Regions from separate parts of the Vogesella sp. genome, predicted to be linked through region 2. Evidence: riboswitches for the same ligand, from Rfam matches in the RefSeq annotation. Region 2 holds a riboswitch; the other holds the start of a gene.
What was found. A riboswitch is a leader RNA that binds a small molecule or an ion and turns the genes downstream of it on or off. The one in region 2 is predicted to bind cobalamin.
Positions count from the first base shown of each region.

Region 1: another riboswitch for cobalamin. It lies ahead of ACK4FZ_RS17115 (FecCD family ABC transporter permease); the one in region 2 lies ahead of ACK4FZ_RS02700 (TonB-dependent receptor domain-containing protein).

Region 1 is NZ_JBKBHK010000025.1:17,175-25,906, reverse strand. Features, by position in the region: gene ACK4FZ_RS17135 (ABC transporter substrate-binding protein) at 1-417, opposite strand, end outside; gene ACK4FZ_RS17130 (Card1-like endonuclease domain-containing protein) at 517-1,626, opposite strand; gene ACK4FZ_RS17125 (PepSY-associated TM helix domain-containing protein) at 1,782-3,161, opposite strand; gene ACK4FZ_RS17120 (RBBP9/YdeN family alpha/beta hydrolase) at 3,260-3,838, opposite strand; cobalamin riboswitch at 3,965-4,171, shown strand; gene ACK4FZ_RS17115 (FecCD family ABC transporter permease) at 4,267-5,286, shown strand; gene ACK4FZ_RS17110 (ABC transporter ATP-binding protein) at 5,283-6,035, shown strand; gene cobO (cob(I)yrinic acid a,c-diamide adenosyltransferase) at 6,032-6,649, shown strand; gene ACK4FZ_RS17100 (cobyrinate a,c-diamide synthase) at 7,023-8,318, shown strand; gene cbiB (adenosylcobinamide-phosphate synthase CbiB) at 8,312-8,732, shown strand, end outside.
Region 2 is NZ_JBKBHK010000002.1:16,566-25,297, forward strand. Features, by position in the region: gene ACK4FZ_RS02695 (TonB-dependent receptor) at 120-2,099, shown strand; cobalamin riboswitch at 2,205-2,408, shown strand; gene ACK4FZ_RS02700 (TonB-dependent receptor domain-containing protein) at 2,531-4,372, shown strand; gene cobU (bifunctional adenosylcobinamide kinase/adenosylcobinamide-phosphate guanylyltransferase) at 4,443-4,976, shown strand; gene ACK4FZ_RS02710 (cobalamin-binding protein) at 4,973-5,848, shown strand; gene ACK4FZ_RS02715 (hypothetical protein) at 5,870-6,073, shown strand; gene ACK4FZ_RS02720 (cell division protein ZapA) at 6,070-6,387, shown strand; RNA gene ssrS (6S RNA) at 6,403-6,586, shown strand; gene ACK4FZ_RS02730 (5-formyltetrahydrofolate cyclo-ligase) at 6,615-7,208, shown strand; gene ACK4FZ_RS02735 (EVE domain-containing protein) at 7,236-7,694, shown strand; gene ACK4FZ_RS02740 (sulfite exporter TauE/SafE family protein) at 7,694-8,506, shown strand; gene ACK4FZ_RS02745 (hypothetical protein) at 8,518-8,732, shown strand, end outside.

The DNA of each region.
Region 1 (8,732 bases), on a different contig from region 2:
ACGCTTGCCTGCCAGCTGCGCCAGGCTAGTGACACTATCGCCACCCAACACTGCGTCAGCACCATTCGAGACGTCCAGCACCGCCACCACCTTCAACGGAATGCCTTCCGACAGCGAGGTCATCACCTCGTCCAGCGTCAGACAGGCGCCATCGAGCATGCCTGCACTGAGAGCGCGCATGGCCAAGGTGGTGGAGCTGATGCGCAACAGCCGTATCTGCTGCGGCGACAGCACGCCACTATCGGCCGCCCAGGACAAAAACTGATAGCCAGGCCAGCCATTGCTGCCAATGCGCAGTAGCGGCTCCGGCGTGTTACAGGCGGTGAGCAGCGGGCTGCCCAGTACGGCCAACGTCGCCAGCAAACAATGGCGTCGCCCTGAATCGGGCAGACAAACAGCAGGGTGTTTTACTTCCATCAGGTGGAACCGGCGTTCATTATTTGATTAATGATAGCGAATCAACCGCCTGTTTTTATAACAATGCAAATAAATGTCAGCCAAATAAGGCATCTTGTGTCAGCTTTGTAGCCACTGGCGCACAGTCTGCCGTGCTTGCAACAGCATGCTGCCGTACAGCAAGGCAATGCCCTGCGCCTCGGCACGGGCGATTTCGCTGTCGGTGGGCGGGTACAGCGTGGCCAGCATGGCGCGGGCGTGCAGGCCGCCCAGGCTGGCGGCGCTATCGAGCTTGAACAGGTTGTCGAGGCCGACGCCACGATGGTGCAGCGAGGTGGGCGCCGTGGTCTTGCACTCCACCAGAAACAGGCGGTTGTTACACAGCACCGCCACGTCGTATTCGTTGGCCACGTCGTCGTGGTTGATCTTCACCCCCACCGCCGCGTCGCTGATTGGCAAGGCTGGCAGCAGGCTGGCCACCTCGGCCAGCAGCCACACTTCCAGCCAGCCCCCGCCCAGAAAAAAGCGCGCCGACGCGTCCTGGCAGCGCATATGGCCCAGCGGGTCGAAGCTGACCAGGCCGCAGCCATCCAACCACGCGCGTAGCGCCCGCTCGCCACGCGGCAACGGCCGGCGGCTGAACTGGCGCGCGTCCAGCTCGTTGCACAGCCGGTTCAGCAGCGACAGTGCCTGCGGCCGCGCCACCGCCAGTTCGGCCAGGCACGCAGCCAGCGCTTCCAGCCGGGCATGACGCTGGCTCAGCCGGTAATGCACATGCTCGATGCGGCTGCCGTACAGCGCAAAGTACGCTTCCAGCGTCAGGCCGTCGGCAATGTCGCTACCGCTGTGCACGCGGGTGTGCTCGCCGCCCAGCAGCCAGATCAGGCGGTCGGTATGCGGCTCCACGCTCATCAGCGGCAAGTGGCGCTCGCGCGCCAGGTCGTAGGCCAGCGCCGCCTGCACCGGCGAGGCAGCGCTGATATTGAACGCCACCGCGCCCTGCGCCAGCGCGGCCAACTGCTGGCGCAAGGCCAGCGGCTGGCTATCGGGCGGCACGGTGACTACCGTCACCGCCAGGTGCTGGCTGCGGCAGACGCCGGCGATATCGGTGGCCAGGCCCAGCGCGCTGCGTGGGCACAGCAGGCTGACCTGATGAATGCCGAAACGGCGGTCCAGCGCCGGGGTGATGATGTCGCTCTCGACGTGATCGACAAAAGCCAGCAGATGCATGGCAAAACCTCGAAACAATCCAGCCTGCATCTTAGCCAGCCTTGGCCGCTGACGGCCAGCCCCGGCCTTGCGCCAGCTCAGGCCACCATGAAACAACCCCCTGCCATGGCTGGCGAGGGGGTTGGCCGCAAGCCCGTTCGGGCGGTGTAGCAGGCTTAGCGCAGGAAGGCCAGCGCCGGCAGGCGGCGCAGCAGCAGCCAGTCCAGCAGCAGGATGGCGACAAACGAGGCACCTACCAGCGGGAAGGCCAGCCCCAGCGCCAGCATGATCAGCAGCGCGCCTTTCCACAGCGGCGTGTCCGGTGCGTCGGTGGGCGCACCCAGGCGGCCGGCCGGCTTGCGCTGCCACCACATGATGATGCCGCTGACGCTGCCCAGCAGCACCAGCAGGCAGATGGCCGCCATCAGCAGCTGGTTGGCCAGGCCAAAGAATTTGCCCTCGTGGATCACCACGCCGAACTCCACCACCTTGGGTACCAGCGCGTAATCCTTGAAGCGGATATCGGCCAGCACCTTGCCGCTGTACTGGTCGATGTGCAGCGTGGCTTCGTTGCGCGGGTCGTCGGGGAACACCGACACGGTAAACACGCCTTCGTCGCCGTCCGGCAGCGCGATGTTATAGCCGGGCACCACACCACGGGCGTTAGCGGTGTCCACCACCTGCTGCAGCGGAATCTGCGGCGTGGCCGCTTGCGGTGCGGCGCCTTTGTGCGCGGCGTGCGGGTCGGTGGATTTGGGCAGCGGGCTGGGCTCTACCGCCCACGGTACGATTTTTTCGGCGGTGCTGTTCAGGCTGATGGCCTTTTTGTCGGACTTGGGCACGTCGTCCCACATCTGCGCCGGGAACTGGCTCCACACCGCGGCAAACTTCTCGCCCCAGTAGCCGGTCCAGGTCAGGCCGGACAGCAGCATGAACAGCAGGAAGATGGCGCTCCAGAAACCGGTAACGGCGTGGATATCACGCCAGAAGGCCCGGCCGCCGGCGCTAAAGCGCGGCCAGAACACCGCCAGCTTGCCGCGCCCGCGCGGCCACCACAGGTACAGGCCGGACACCAGCAGCACCAGCGCCCAGCTGGTGGCCAGCTCCACCAGCAAGTCGCCCTGCTTGCCGATCAACAGCTCACCGTGCAGTTTCAGCATGATGGCTTGCAGGTTGTTGTTCTCGTCCAGCGCGCCCAGCACGGTGCCCTGGTACGGGTCAACGTACACACCGAGCTTGGCCTCGGCGGTCTTGATAATCACCTTGGCGCTGGCGTCGGCTGCCGCCGGCGGCTGGTAACGCAGCACGCTGGCGCCCGGGTACTGCGCCTTCACCGCCGCCACCAGGTGGTCGGCCGGGTGAGCCGGGGTGCTGGCGGCCGGTACCGTCAGCAGGCTGCCGTACATCAGTTGGTCCAGCTGCGGCTTGAACAGGTACACCATGCCGGTGATGGCCAGCATGATCATGAACGGTGCCACCAGCAGGCCGGCATAGAAATGCCAGCGCCAGGCCACCGTGTAGTAACGGGGGGTTTTCTTGTCGGCAATGACGGCCATCGTCGTACTTTCAATGAGGGAAGGCCGGCATTGTTAGGGTTGGCCGCAGCCGCCACAAGGCGGTGCGACACTATGCCGCAGGCGGCAAATCGCCGCGCTCAGGCGCTGCGTGCCGCCTGCTGCGTGGTGCGGATGCTGGCCAGCAAGGCGGCCAGCTCGGCCAGGCCGTCTTCCCACTGCGTATGGCCGGACGCCACATTGATATGGCCGGCACCGCGCAGCCACGCCAGCGGCGCCTGCCACAGTGCCGCCATGCGCGCGCTGCGCAGCGGCAGGCTGAACGGGTCGCTGTCGCTGGCCACCACGCGGGCGGCAAACGGCAGCGCCGCCTGCGGCAGCGGCGCAAACGGTTGCAGCTGGGCCGGGGCGCTGGCGCGCTCCACATCGGCCGGCGCCACCAGCAGCGCGCCGGCCAGCTTGTTACCGTAGCGTGCCGCGTAGTGCGCCACCGTGGCACAGCCCAGGCTATGCGCAATCACCACCACCGGCTGGCGGGCGGCGTTGACCGCTGCATCCAGCGCGGCCAGCCAGTCGTCCAGCTGCGGCGCGTGCCACTCGTGGTTGGCCACGCGCTGCGCGCCCAGCAGCTGCTGCCAGTGGCTCTGCCAGTGCTCGGGGCCGGAGTTGTTCCAGCCCGGCTGGATGATGAAGTCGAAACCGGAAAGATCGTGCGCCATGGTGAGGCTCCGCAATGTCATGCCGTCACCATAGCAGGCGCGCTTTATTTCCAAAAATACTGTTTTATTGTTTTTTTATTTCTCACGGCAATATAAACAAGCCCGGCAGTCGGTAGGCCTTCTGCTAAAATCGCTGCCTGCCTTGGTGCCTGCCGGTGTTAGCCGGCGGGTTAAACGGGAAACAGCGTCAGCTGTGCTGCCCCCGCAACGGTGTGTTTCTTTCAGGCTGCCCCGCGCAGCTGCCCGGCCCCTGCGCCACTGTACCTGCCGGTACGGGAAGGCGGGCCTGCGGCGAAACCAGCCCGGATACCGGCCACGGCAAGCTGTGCGCGGCCACCCTGTTGGCCGCACCGAACAACCATGCTGCGGAGGGCGGCATGCGGCCAGCCATCTGCCCGCCTGCCCTTCGCCGCCATCCGGCTCTCCTTATGTCCGTTACCGTTGCATCACCGGCCAGCCGCGCGGTGCTGCCCCCTGCCCTGTTATTGCCGCTGTTGGCCGCCATCAGTGCCGGCGTGGTGCTGCTGGCCTGCGCCAGCGGCAGCGTGTCGCTGAGTGCCAGCCAGTTGTGGCAAGCGCTGCTGGGCCATGGCGATGCGCTGTCCGGCACCCTGCTGCAGCTGCGGCTGGAGCGCGCCCTCACCGCCTGGATTACCGGCGCCGCGCTGGCGCTGGCCGGCCTGCTGATGCAATCGCTGCTGCGCAACCCGCTGGCCGACCCCTACGTGATGGGCGTATCCGGCGGCGCTTCGGTGGGTGCGCTCACCGCGCTGTGGCTGGGGCTGGCGGTGTGGCAAGTAGACCTCGCTGCCGTTGTCGGCGCGCTGGGGCTGTCTGGCGTGCTGTTCTGGCTGGCGCGGCGCGACTTTGGCCGCAGCAGCGGCACCGTGTTGTTGCTGCTGACCGGCGCGCTGCTGTCTACCGCCTGCGGCGCGGTGATCTCGCTATTGCTGACCATCGCGCAGGACAACCAGCTGCGCGGCATGGTGTTCTGGCTGGTGGGGGACTTGTCCGGCACGCCGCTGCGGCCGTGGCCGTGGCTGGTGCTGCTGCCGGCCATGCTGCTGGCCTGGTGGCAGGCGCCCGCCATCAACCTGCTGGCGCTGCACGGCGACCACGCCGCCACGCTGGGCGTGCCGCTGGCCGGCCTGCGCCGCTTGCTGTTGCTGCTGTCGGCCACGCTCACCGCCACCGCAGTCAGCCAGGGCGGCAGCATCGGTTTCGTTGGCCTGATGGTGCCGCACGCCTGCCGTCTGGTATGCGGGCCGCACCTGCGCCACTTGCTGCCCGCCAGCATCCTCACCGGCGCCACGCTGCTGGTGCTGGCCGATACGCTGGCGCGCACCGTTGTCGCCCCGATGCAGCTGCCGGTGGGCATTCTCACCGCGCTGCTGGGCGTACCGGTGCTGTTCTGGCAGCTGTCGCGCGCGCGCCGGAGGCTGGCATGATGCTGCACACCGATAATCTGGGCATTCTGCAAGGCCAACGCCACCTGCTGCATCAACTGGACTGGCAAGTACACGCCGGCGAAGTGTGGTGGATCGCCGGCCGCAACGGCTGCGGCAAAAGCACGCTGCTGGCCACGCTGGCCGGGCTGCGCGCGCCGGCAGCGGGCCGCATCACACTGTGCGGCCAACCTTTGACTGCCACCGCACCGCGCCTGCGCGCCCAGCGCCTGGCGCTGCTGCCGCAAGCCAGCCACGACGCGTTCGACTACGCGGTGGCTGACGCCGTCGCCGCCGCCCGTTTTCCGTGGCCGGACGACGGCCGCAACCCGGCCCGGCTGGCCGCGGCGCTGGACGCCTTCGACCTGGCACGCCTCGCCCACCGCCCGCTGCAGGCGCTGTCCGGCGGGGAACGCCAGCGCGTGGCCCTGGCCAGTGTAATGATGCAGGACAGCCCGCTGCTGCTGCTGGACGAACCCACCAACGCGTTGGACCTGGCCCACCAGGCCGCGCTGCAAGCGCAGATCCGCCGCTGGCAGGCCGACGGCAAAGCTGTGCTGCTGGTCAGCCACGACCTGCAATTTTCCCCTGCCGTCGCCAGCCATGCCCTGCTGCTGGATGGCGCCGGCAACGCCGCCCGCTACCCGATTGCCCAGCTGGACGCCCACGCGCTGGGCGACGTGCTGGGCTACCCCCTTACCCGTATCACCCACGCAGGCCACCCCTGCTTTTTACCCGGACACCCCACATGAGCCACACCGACGACCAAGGCCGCAGCGAGCGCCATAACGCCCGCATGGCGCGCAAAAAAGCAATCATGGACGCCCGCATTGCCGCCGCTGACGAACACCGTGGCGTGTTCATCGTCAACGCCGGCAACGGCAAGGGCAAAAGCTCCAGCGGACTGGGCATGGTGATGCGCGCGCTGGGCCACGACATGCAGGTTGGCGTGGTGCAGTTCATCAAGGGCGCGATGGAAACCGGCGAGGAACGCTTCCTGCGCCGCTTCCCCGAGCAGGTGCAGTTCCACGCCATGGGCGAGGGCTACACCTGGAACACGCAAGACCGCGACCGCGACATGGCCCGCGCCGCCGAAGCCTGGGCCAAGGCGCGCGAGATGCTGCAAAACCCGGCCATCGGCCTGGTGCTACTGGACGAGCTGAACATCGCGCTGAAATACAAATACCTGGACGTAGAGCAGGTGCTGGACGACATCCTGGCGCGCCCGCTGCACCAGCACGTGATCGTCACCGGCCGTGGCGTGCCGGACGCGGTGGTGGAAGCCGCCGATACTGTTACCGACATGACGCTGGTGAAGCACGCCTTCGCCGCCGGCATCGCCGCCCAGCCCGGCGTGGAGTGGTAGGCAGAGAGAACCTGAAACCCGTTGGCCACGAAAAACACAAAAGAACACAAAAACAAAACCGCCGATTGCCAGGGCAAGCAGGCGTGAATGGCATCCAAAGTACCTGGGCCAAACAGTAATGAGTAACGGGCTTTTGTTCGTGCCCTTTCGTGGTTTTCGTGGCAAAACGTTTTCCGCCATGCCCGACGGCTTGGCTCGATAAATACCAAGACAAAACCCATTAGCCACGAAAGAACACAAAAGCAAAGCTGCCCATTGCCATAGCACGCAGGCCTGAATGGCACCCAAAATGCCCAAGCCAAACGGCAAGCAACAGTAGTTTTTCGTGCCCTTTCGTGGTTTTCGTGGCCAAAAACCAAATAAAGAAAGCCCCATGAGCTGCAAAGCCCTTTTGCTATCCGCCATCGCCTCCGGCCAGGGCAAGACCACCGTCACCGCCGCGCTGGCGCGCCGTCTGGTGCGCGACGGCTACCGCGTGCGCGTGTTCAAGACCGGGCCGGACTTCATCGACCCGCTGCTGCTGGCCGCCGCCAGCGGCAGCACGGTAGACGTGCTGGACCTGTGGATGTGCACCGGAAGCCAGTGCCGCCACCTGCTGGCGCAAGCCGCCGCCGAGGTGGACTACGTGCTGATCGAAGGCGTCATGGGCCTGTACGACGGCCAGCCGTCCAGCGCCGACCTGGCAAAACAGTTTGGCGTGCCAGTGCTGGCGGTGCTGGACTGCAGCGCCATGGTGGGCACCGCGCTGGCCATTGCCCGCGGCCTGCGCGACCACGGCCAGCTGCCGTGGGCCGGTCTGCTGGCCAACCGCGTCGCCAGCAACGGCCACGCAGACATGATCCGCGCCTGCGGCACGCCCGATTTGCCAGTGGTGGGCTGCCTGCCGCGCCAGGCCGAATCGCTGCCGGAACGCCACCTCGGCCTGCACCTGCCCAGCGACCTGCCCGACCTGGCAGTGCGGCTGGACGCACTGGCCGACGCGCTGCAGCTGGACCACGCCGTACTGGCAGCGCTGCCAGACTTCGCGCCCGAGGCCACGCCACCGGCAACCCTGCCGCCACTGCTGGCCGGCAAGACCATCGCCGTGGCGCACGACGCCGCGTTTGCCTTTGTCTATGCGGCCAACCTGCGCACGCTGCAGGGCATGGGCGCGCGCATCGCCTCTTTCTCGCCGCTAGCCAACGACGCCATTCCGGCCGACGCCGACGCGCTGTGGCTGCCCGGCGGCTACCCCGAGCTGCATGGCGCCACGCTGGCGGCCAACACCCGCTGGCTGGCCAGCGTGCAGGCCTTTGCCGCCGCCGGTAAGCCGGTATGGGCCGAATGCGGCGGCATGATGGCGCTGACCGAACAGCTGCACGATGGCCAGGGCCAGGCGCACCGCATGGCCGGCGTGCTACCCGGTAACGTGCGCATGACCGCCAAGCTGGCCGGGCTGGGCAGCCAGGGTTGGCCGCACCCGGCCGGCGAGCTGCGCGGCCACACCTTCCATTACTCGCAGTTCGACACCCCGCTGCTTGCCGCCGTCACCTGCCAGCGCAAGGCCGGCGGCAGCCCCGGCGAGGCGGTGTACCGCCACGGCAGCGTGCAGGCCAGCTACTTCCACGCCTACTTTGCCAGTCAGCCCGCCGCCGCCGCCGCGCTGTTCCTGCCGGAGGCCGCATGCTAGGTACCAGCCTGCTGCTGGCCGCCGGCCTGCTGGCCGACCGCATACTGGGCGAGCCCACGCGCTACCACCCGCTGGTGGGCTTTGGCCGCGCGGCCAACTGGCTGGAAAAACGGCTGAACGCCGGCCGCAGCCGGCTGCTGCGCGGCGCCCTGGCGTGGGCGCTGCTGGTGCTACCGTTGCCGCTACTGCTGGCCTGGGCGCTGGCGCAACTGCCCGCGCTGGCCGCCGGCATCCTCAGCGTGGCGGTGCTGTACTTCACACTGGGCCGCCAGAGCCTGATCGAGCACACCCGCCCCATCGCCGACGCGCTGCTGCAAGGCAAGCTGGCCGAGGCGCGGGCGCTGACCGCACGCATTGTCAGCCGCGACCTCAGCCAGGCCGACGACAGCGCCATTACCCGCGCCGCCACCGAGT
Region 2 (8,732 bases):
GCGTTCAGCTGGAGTATCGCGGGGAGGCGATCTGACAGCCTGCTACCGGCGCCTGCCGGCGGTATGCCGTGTCCTTTATTTCTCCGCACTCCCTTTTTGTCCCTACGGAGTGTGTCTACATGTCTTTCAGCAACAAACCCCTGGCCACCCTGGTGGCCCTGGCCTGTGCCCAGGCGGCCGTGGCCAAGCAGCCCGTTACCCTCGATGAAGTGGTGGTCACTGCCTCCCGTGGCCAGGACAACGTGCGTGAGCTGCCGGTGAATGTGTCTGTCATCACCGCCAAAGATATTGCTAGCAGCACGGCGCGTACGGTGCAGGATGTGCTGTCCGGGTTGGCGGGTATCCAGATTCGTAACAGCAGCGGTGCTGCCGATACGGCAGCAGTAGACCTGCGTGGTTTTGGCATTACCGGCCTGAGCAATACCCTGATTCTGGTGGACGGCGTCAAACAGAACACCAACGATTTGTCTGCTCCCAATCTGGGCGTGGTGCCGCTGAGCCAGATAGAGCGTATCGAAGTAGTACGCGGCAGTGGTGCCGTAGCCTATGGTGGCGGTGCGACTGGCGGGGTCATCAATATCATTACCCGCAGCGGTTTCAAGGCGGCCGATAGCGTGCAGGCGACGTTGACTGCCGGTAGCTATAACCTGAAAAAAATCGACTTGTCCGGCCACGCCAGTAGCCAGCATGTGGCACTGGATGCTTATGTGAAGTCGCTCACCACCGACAACTACCGGCAGAACAATGCCGAGCGCAACGATAGCGGCGGCCTGACCACCACGCTACGCCACGAGGATGGCACGCTGCGCTTCTACGCCCGCACCGCCAACCAGGATACGCGTTTGCCCGGTGTGCGTAGCGTGGACACGGCTAATGGCGTGGACGAGTTTGCCAGCAACCCGCGCGGTACCAATAAGCCTAACGATTACATGAGCACCCAGACCGACACTTGGGGCGTACAGGTGAAGCAAGCTGCAGGCGAGGGCATGGTGCTGCTGGATGTTGCGAGCGTGACCAAGAAGCTGCAAGCCGAAAATATCAGTGCCAGCTACAGCAGCAAGCGTCAGCAGAAAACCGATGAAATGACCGCCAGCTTGCGTTATGAGCAGGATGTCGCGCGCCATCGCCTGGTACTGGGTGTAGACGCCATGTCCGGTGATGCCGCGGTGGACAGTGTGGATACCTCCGGTACGGGCAGCAAAAAGATCAAGCAGCGCCACGCCGGTGGCTTTGTGGATGTGCTGCTACGGCCTGCAGAGGGCACGTCGATCAATGCCGGTGTCCGCTCGCAGCACGTTGAAGACAGTGCCAAGGTCAGCAGTAGTTATGAAAACAGCTACCGCAGCAATAAAGAGCTGCGTGCCTGGCAGCTGGGTCTCCGTCAGGCGCTGCTGCCGCAGCTCGATGGCTATGCCAAGCTGGGCCGTAGTTTCCGTATGGCCAATGCCGACGAGCAGGCCTCTGTCACTACCCCGCTGTTGCCGCAGACCTCGCACGATAAAGAACTGGGTGTGTCCTGGCAGCAAGCCGGGCGTGCCGTGCGTGCGGCCTGGTTCCGTTACGACCTGAACCGTGAAATTCATTACAACTCGCTCACATTTGCCAACGTCAACCTCGAACCCACCCGTCGCCAGGGCGTGGAACTGGAAGGCAAGACACCGCTTGCGGCCAACCTTGACCTGAGCGCCGCCGTGACATGGCAGCAAGCCACGTTCCGCAGTGGCGTGGCCAACAGCGTCAATCTGGCCGGCAAAACCGTGCCGCTGGTGCCGCGGCACATGGCTAACCTGTCGCTGGGCTGGGCACCGTCCGAGGCAACGCGTGTGGGCGTGCAGTGGCAATACGTCGGCTCGCAGCGGCTGGATAACGACCAGGCCAACCAGTTTGCCCACAAGCTCGCGGCTTACAGCCTGATCAATGCCAAAGTCAGCCACGACTACAGCAAGACGGTGGGCGTGTCGCTGAGCGTGAATAACCTGCTGGACAAACAGTATGCGTCCTACGGTATCCGTTCCGGCTCTACTGGCGCGACCGGTAAATACAATCTGTACCCGGAAGCGGGCCGCAATATGCAGGCGTCCGTGACGATCAAGTATTGACCAGTTTGTACCGCGCCCCCGGGCAGACCGATTCTGTCTTGGGGGCGTATGTTCGACCGTAGTGCGCCAATGTGTCAGAGCGGCATCCAGTCTGGATGCTGCCCGGTATGAGGTGTGCTTGCAGGTGTCCGTCCTGCCATGGCAGCGACGGATGAAACGGGAAGCCGGTGCAAGACCGGCGCTGCCCCCGCAACGGTAAGGCCTGGGCGTATACGCCCCAGGCATCGCGATAACCACTGCCTACATGGCGGGAAGGTGCGATGCTGGCATGGCCAAGCCCGGAGACCGGCCTGCGACGAGCGCGGCGGAATCGCGCTCAGCTGGAGTATCGCGGGGAGGCGATCTGACAGCCTGCTACCGGCACCTGCCGGCGGTATGCCGTGTCCTTTATTTCTCCGCACTCCCTTTTTGTCCTTACGGAGTGTGTCTACATGTCTTTCAGCAACAAACCCCTGGCCACCCTGGTGGCCCTGGCCTGTGCCCAGGCGGCCGTGGCCAAGCAGCCCGTTACCCTCGATGAAGTGGTGGTGACCGCCACCCGTACCACCACCCCGGTAGCCAAAGTGCTGTCCGACGTGACCGTGCTGGGCCGTGAAGAAATCGCCCAGTCCGGCAGTGTGAACCTGCCTGATCTGCTGAGCCGTCAAACCGGCATCGATATGGTCAGCAATGGCGGCGAGGGGACCGAAGCGCGCCTGAGCCTGCGTGGCAGCCGGGCAGATCATGTCATGGTGCTGATTGACGGCGTGCGTATCGTGTCGGGCACCAAAGGCACCACGTCGCTGGAGCATATTCCCCTGGCCCTGATCGAGCGTGTGGAAATCCTGCGTGGCCCAGCCTCCAGCTTGTACGGTGCGGACGCACTGGGTGGCGTGATCCAGATCTTTACCAAGCGCGGTAGCGATCGCCCTGCGCTTAGCCTGCATGCGGGTGCCGGAGCCGAGGGCAAGCGTGTCGCCGGGGCGGGGCTGGCGGGCAAGGTAGACCGTACCGCTTTCAGCCTGGCGGTAGATCACAATCAGTCTGATGGTTTTTCTGCGCGCCGGCTGCCCTACAACAGGGACCGTGATGGCTATGAAAACACCACCTATACCGCGAACGTGCAGCACGAGCTGGCGCCAGGGCATACCGTGGGGTTGAACGCCTACCATGCCGATGCCGTCAGCGAATATGACAGTGCGTCCACTGGCGTGGCCGCTACCCAGGCGGATGAAGGTCACTCACAAATGTCAGCCCAGAGCATCGAGCTGAAAAACCGCATCAATACCACCTGGCATAGCACGCTGCGTTACAACTACAGCACGGATAAATCGCAGACCTATACCAAGAGTAATTTCCTGACCCCTAGCGGTACCTTCGACACGCGTTTGCGCGAGTGGCAGTGGCAAAACGACTTGCAGCTGGGCCAGGCAGGCCAGTTGACCCTGGGGGCGGCCAACGTGGAGCAGTTTGTCCATGGCAGCGCCAAGATGAACCAGCGTTATCGTCGTGTTGATTCGGTCTTTGCTGCGTATCAGAGCGAGTTTGGCATCCATCGTTTGCAGGGGAGTACCCGTTACGACGATAACAGCCAGTTCGGTGGCAAAACCACCGGCCAGCTGGCGTACGGCATGGCCCTGAGCCCGGCGTGGTCCTGGCGTGCAGCCTACGGCACCGCCATCAAGGCCCCGACCTTTAACCAGCTGTACTGGCCGGACGTGGCACCGAATTATCGCGGCAACCCCGATCTGCAGCCCGAAACCGCCAGCACGCGCGAGCTGGGCCTGACATGGCAACAGGCAGGGCAGTACGCCAAGATGGTGGCGTTTGATCACCGCATAGACAATATGATTGCCAACAAGTCTGATACCGACAAATTGCAAGTCAACCTCGACCGGGCCCGCATTCTGGGTCAGAGCGTTGAAATCGGCACGGTCATTGGCGAGATCAGTCTGGCGGCCAACGTGACCTCGCAGCGCGCGCGCGATGTGAAAACCGGCCGGCTACTGGCAGCGCGTGCCAAGCGCTTTGGTGGCATGACCCTGGGCTGGCAGCTGGACCGTATCCTGCTCAGTGCAGAATGGCGTGCCAGCAGCAAGCGCGTGGTCGATGCAGGAAAAAACCAGTACCTGTCAGGCTATGGCGTGGTGAACCTGGGTGCCGATTACCAGCTGGACAAGCAGTGGACGCTGAACACCAAGCTGACCAACGTGGGTGACAAGCGCTACGAAACGGTAAAAGATTACAATCAGCCGCGCCGTGGCTGGTTTGTGGGCGTACGCTACGCCCAGTAAGCCTTGTTATCATCAGGCCATGCGGCTCGCCCTTGCCGGGCGGGCCGTTTTTATTGAAAGCAGACACAGCATGACCACTACCCACCTGATAAGTGGCGGCGCCCGCAGCGGCAAGAGCCGTTACGCCGAAAGCCTGGCGCTACAGCACGCCGGCGCAGTGTGCTACGTGGCCACCGCCGAGCGTCGCCCCGACGCCGCCTTTGCCGAGCGCATCGCCCACCATCAGGCGCGGCGTCCGGCGCACTGGGCGCTGGCCGAGGCCGGCCGCGAGCTGGCCAGCGTGCTGCAACAGGCCGCCCCGGGCAGCTTGCAGCTGGTGGATTGCCTGGGCATGTGGCTGATGCGCTTTTTTGATGCCGATGGCCGCTTTGACGCCTACGCCTGGCAGCAACAGCGCAGCGCGCTGCTGGCCTTATTGACCGCGCCAGCGGCCAGCATCGTGCTGGTCAGCAACGAGGTGGGCTGGGGCGTGGTGCCGCTGGGTGCCGAAACCCGTCATTTTGTCGATGAGCTAGGCCGGCTCAACCAGGACGTGGCAGCCGTGTGCCAGCGCGTCAGCCTGGTGGCCTGCGGCCAACCGTTGCTGCTGAAAGGCCAGCCATGATGCGGCGCGGGTTGGCCCCCGCCGGCCTGCTGCTGGCTACGACTGCCCAAGCCAGCGTGGCGGTACGTGACGGCATGGGCAATAGCGTGGTACTGCCGGCACCGGCCAAGCGCATCGTGGTACTGGTGCCGCACGCGGTGGAAACGCTGTACGCCATCGGCGCCGGCAAACAGCTGGTGGCGGCGGTGGATTACAGCGATTACCCGCCTGCGGCACGCCAGTTGCCGCGCGTGGGCGGCTATAGCGGCCTGAACGTGGAAGCCATCCTGCAACAGCAGCCAGACCTGATCGTGGCCTGGCGCGACGGTGGCAACCTGCGCACGGTGCAGAAGCTGCGCGAGATGGGGATACCGGTTTACTACAGTGCGCCGGTGCTGCCGGCCGACATCCCGCGCGAGATGCGCGCCCTGGGTACCTTGACCGGCCAGCAGGCCGGGGCCGAGGCGCAGGCCGCGCAGTTCGAGCAGCGCATGAGCCGGCTGCAGCAGCGTTATCGCCACAGCGCCTCGGTGCGGGTGTTCATGCAGATCGGCGAGCAGCCCATTTTTACCGTCAGCGGGCAGAGCTTTCTGGGCGCACTGATAACCCAGTGCGGCGGCCGCAACGTGTTTGCCGGCCTGGCGTTGCCGGCGCCGCAAGTGAGCACCGAGGCGGTGATCCTGGCCCGTCCGCAGCTGATGCTGGCCTTCAGCCCGGCGCTGCACGTGGCGTGGCAACGTTGGCCGCAACTGCCGGCAGTGGCAAAAGGCTTGCAAGTTACCGTGGATCAGGACACGATTAGCCGGCCCGGCCCCCGTCTGGCCGGCGCTGCCGAACAACTCTGTACCACTCTGGATCTTGCCAGGCAAAAGCTGGGTTTGACGCCCCGGTAGCGCTTGGCTATGCTCGCCGCCATGGAACACGAACTCGAATATCTGGAAGGCCGTGTCGCTGCGCTGATCGCACGCATTCACGAGCTGGAAACCCAAAACAGCCGCTTCGCCGCCGCCCTGGCCGAAGCGATGCGCGAGAACGCCGAAATGAAGTTCGGCCTGGAAGAAACGCGCCGCCGCGTGGCGCTGCTGGTAGAGCGCCTGCCCAAGGAGGAGGAAGCATGAGTGACGTGGTTCAACTCGATATCACCTTGCTGGGCCGCCAGTTTTCCATCGCCACGCCGGTGGAAGAGCGCGAAACGCTGGAGCAGGCGGTGCGCCTGCTGGGCGAAAAAATCGATACCATTCAAGCCTCTGGCCGCGTGATGGACACCGACAAGGTGGCGATCATGGCGGCGCTGAATATTGCTCACGATCTGTTGAAAGTGAAAGTAGGCGATGGTGGCTTGGAGATGGCAATAATCCAGCGTAAAATACGCAGTATGAGCGAAGCCGCTGACCAGGTGCTCAACGCCGGTCAGTCAGGCCTCAGCGCTTAGTACAGAACATCCGTCTACCCCCTGCGGTGTTCGAGAAGGCTCCCAAATTCCTTTGTACCAATGCGTTCGCTACGGTTGCTAGCCATGGTTGCAGGTGTGCCGCGTCCCTTAGCCGGATGTGCCCGAAGCAACGGGCGGGCGACCACCCTGGAAACAGGGTACAAGCGAATTTTGCCCGATCGACACTCGCGGGGGACTCCCTCCCCCTGTTTTTCCCCTGAACTCCGATGACCGCTGCCGACCCGCTCCGCGACAAGGCCCAGCTGCGCAAAACCTTGCGTCGTGCGCGTATGGCTTTGCCGCGTACCTATCGCCAGCAGGCTGCCCGCGCCATTGCCCGCCATGCCTCGCGTTTGCTGCGGCGGGGCAAGCATCTGGGCGCCTATATTGCCGCCGGTAGCGAGCTGGACATGGCACCCCTGATGGCGACAGCCCATGCCCGTGGTGTGGCCCTGTACCTGCCGGTGATTCCGCAACGCGGCCGCCGGCTGTGGTTTGCCCGGCTGGGTGCGGCCAAGCTGTGGTACACCCACCCGCGCTACGGCATTGCCGAGTACGCCGGCCCGCAGCTGCGCGCCGAGCGGCTGGACGTGCTGTTTGTGCCGCTGCTGGGCATCGACGCCGATGGCTATCGCATGGGGCAGGGCGGCGGTTTTTACGACAGCACGCTGGCTTTTCGTCGCCGTCACCCGCGTTACGGCAAACCATTGCTGGTGGGTGTGGCCTACGACTGCCAGCGCGTGGCCCGTGTGCCGCGCGAACCGTGGGACGTGCGTCTCGATTACCTGTTGACCGAGAGCGGCCTGCACCGCTTTGTCTGATTGGCCCCATCCAGCAAAGGACGCGTTATGGCCTACTGGCTGATGAAATCCGAGCCCGACGACGTCGGGATCGACCACCTGCAAGCCGAGCCGCAGCGCCATTTCGTGTGGACCGGCGTGCGCAATTACCAGGCGCGCAACTTCATGCGCGACCAGATGCAGCCGGGCGACCTGCTGCTGTTCTGGCATTCCTCCTGCCCCGAGCCGGGCATTGCCGGCATTGCCGAAGTGGTGGCACCGGCGCACGACGACCCCAGCCAGTTCGACCCCGCCAGCCCTTACTTCGACCCCAAGTCCCACCCCGACAAGCCGCGCTGGCAATGCGTGGATGTACGCTTCGTGCGCAAGACGCGGCTGGTGTCGCCGGCAGAATTGCGCCAGCATGAGGCCTTGCTGGGCATGACCGTGCTGGCGCGCGGCAACCGGCTGTCCATTACCCCGGTCACACCCGAAGAGTGGGCCTATCTGCAGGAGCACGTACTCTGATGTTGTCGCTGACGATGTTTGCCGTATTGCTGGGCTTTGGTGCGCTGGCCGGTTTCCTGGCCGGCCTGCTGGGGGTAGGCGGTGGCCTGGTGATCGTGCCGGTGGTGGTGGGGGTGCTGGAAGCCGCTGGCCTGGGTGGTCAGTACGTGCAGCATCTGGCGGTGGGGACTTCGCTGGCGGTGATGGTGTTCACCAGCTTTGCCAGCGTGCGCGAGCACCACAAGAAAGGCGCCGTCAACTGGGCCATCGTGCGCGGCATGGCCCCGGCGATGGTGCTGGGCACGTTTGCCGGCAGCCTGCTGGCGGGCTTTATCCCCAGTAACGGCCTGAAGTGGTTCTTTGTGGTATATGCCTATGTGATCGGCGCACAAATGTTTCTGGGGGCCAAGCCGCAGGCCAGCCGCAACCTGCCAGGCCGCATCGGGCAGGCAGGCGCTGGCAGCGTGATCGGCATGGTCTCCAGCTGGGTGGGCATCGGTGGCGGCTCGATGAGCGTGCCGTTCATGAGCTGGTGCAATGTGCCGGTGCATACCGCCATCGCTACCAGTGCCGCGCTGGGCTGGCCGATCGCGGTAGCCGGTGCTGCCGGTTACCTGTCCAGCGGCTGGGGGGCGACCGGCTTGCCGTGGGGCAGCCTGGGCTTCATCTATCTGCCAGCCATGGCCGCGTTGATGGTGATCACGGTGCTGTGCGCGCCGCTGGGTGCCCGTGCGGCGCACCGCTTGCCGGTGCCGAAACTGAAAAAGGCCTTTGCCGTGCTGATGACGGTGATGGCAACCGAGATGCTGTGGACGCTGCTGCGGCACGGCTGAAAGGAGACGCCATGAAGCGCACTATCGCCGGCTTGCTGCTGGCAGGGTTGGCCGCAGCTGTTCATGCTGCCGACAACGGGCCTTTGTACACCGGCCAGCCCGGCGAGCTGCCTGTGCAGGTGGCGCTGGCCTATCTGGCGCCCGATATGGGCCGCGACGGCCAGTTCGAGTACGCACGCCTGCGTATCAGCCAGCGCAGCCAGCCGGAATCGTTCGACCGCGTCAG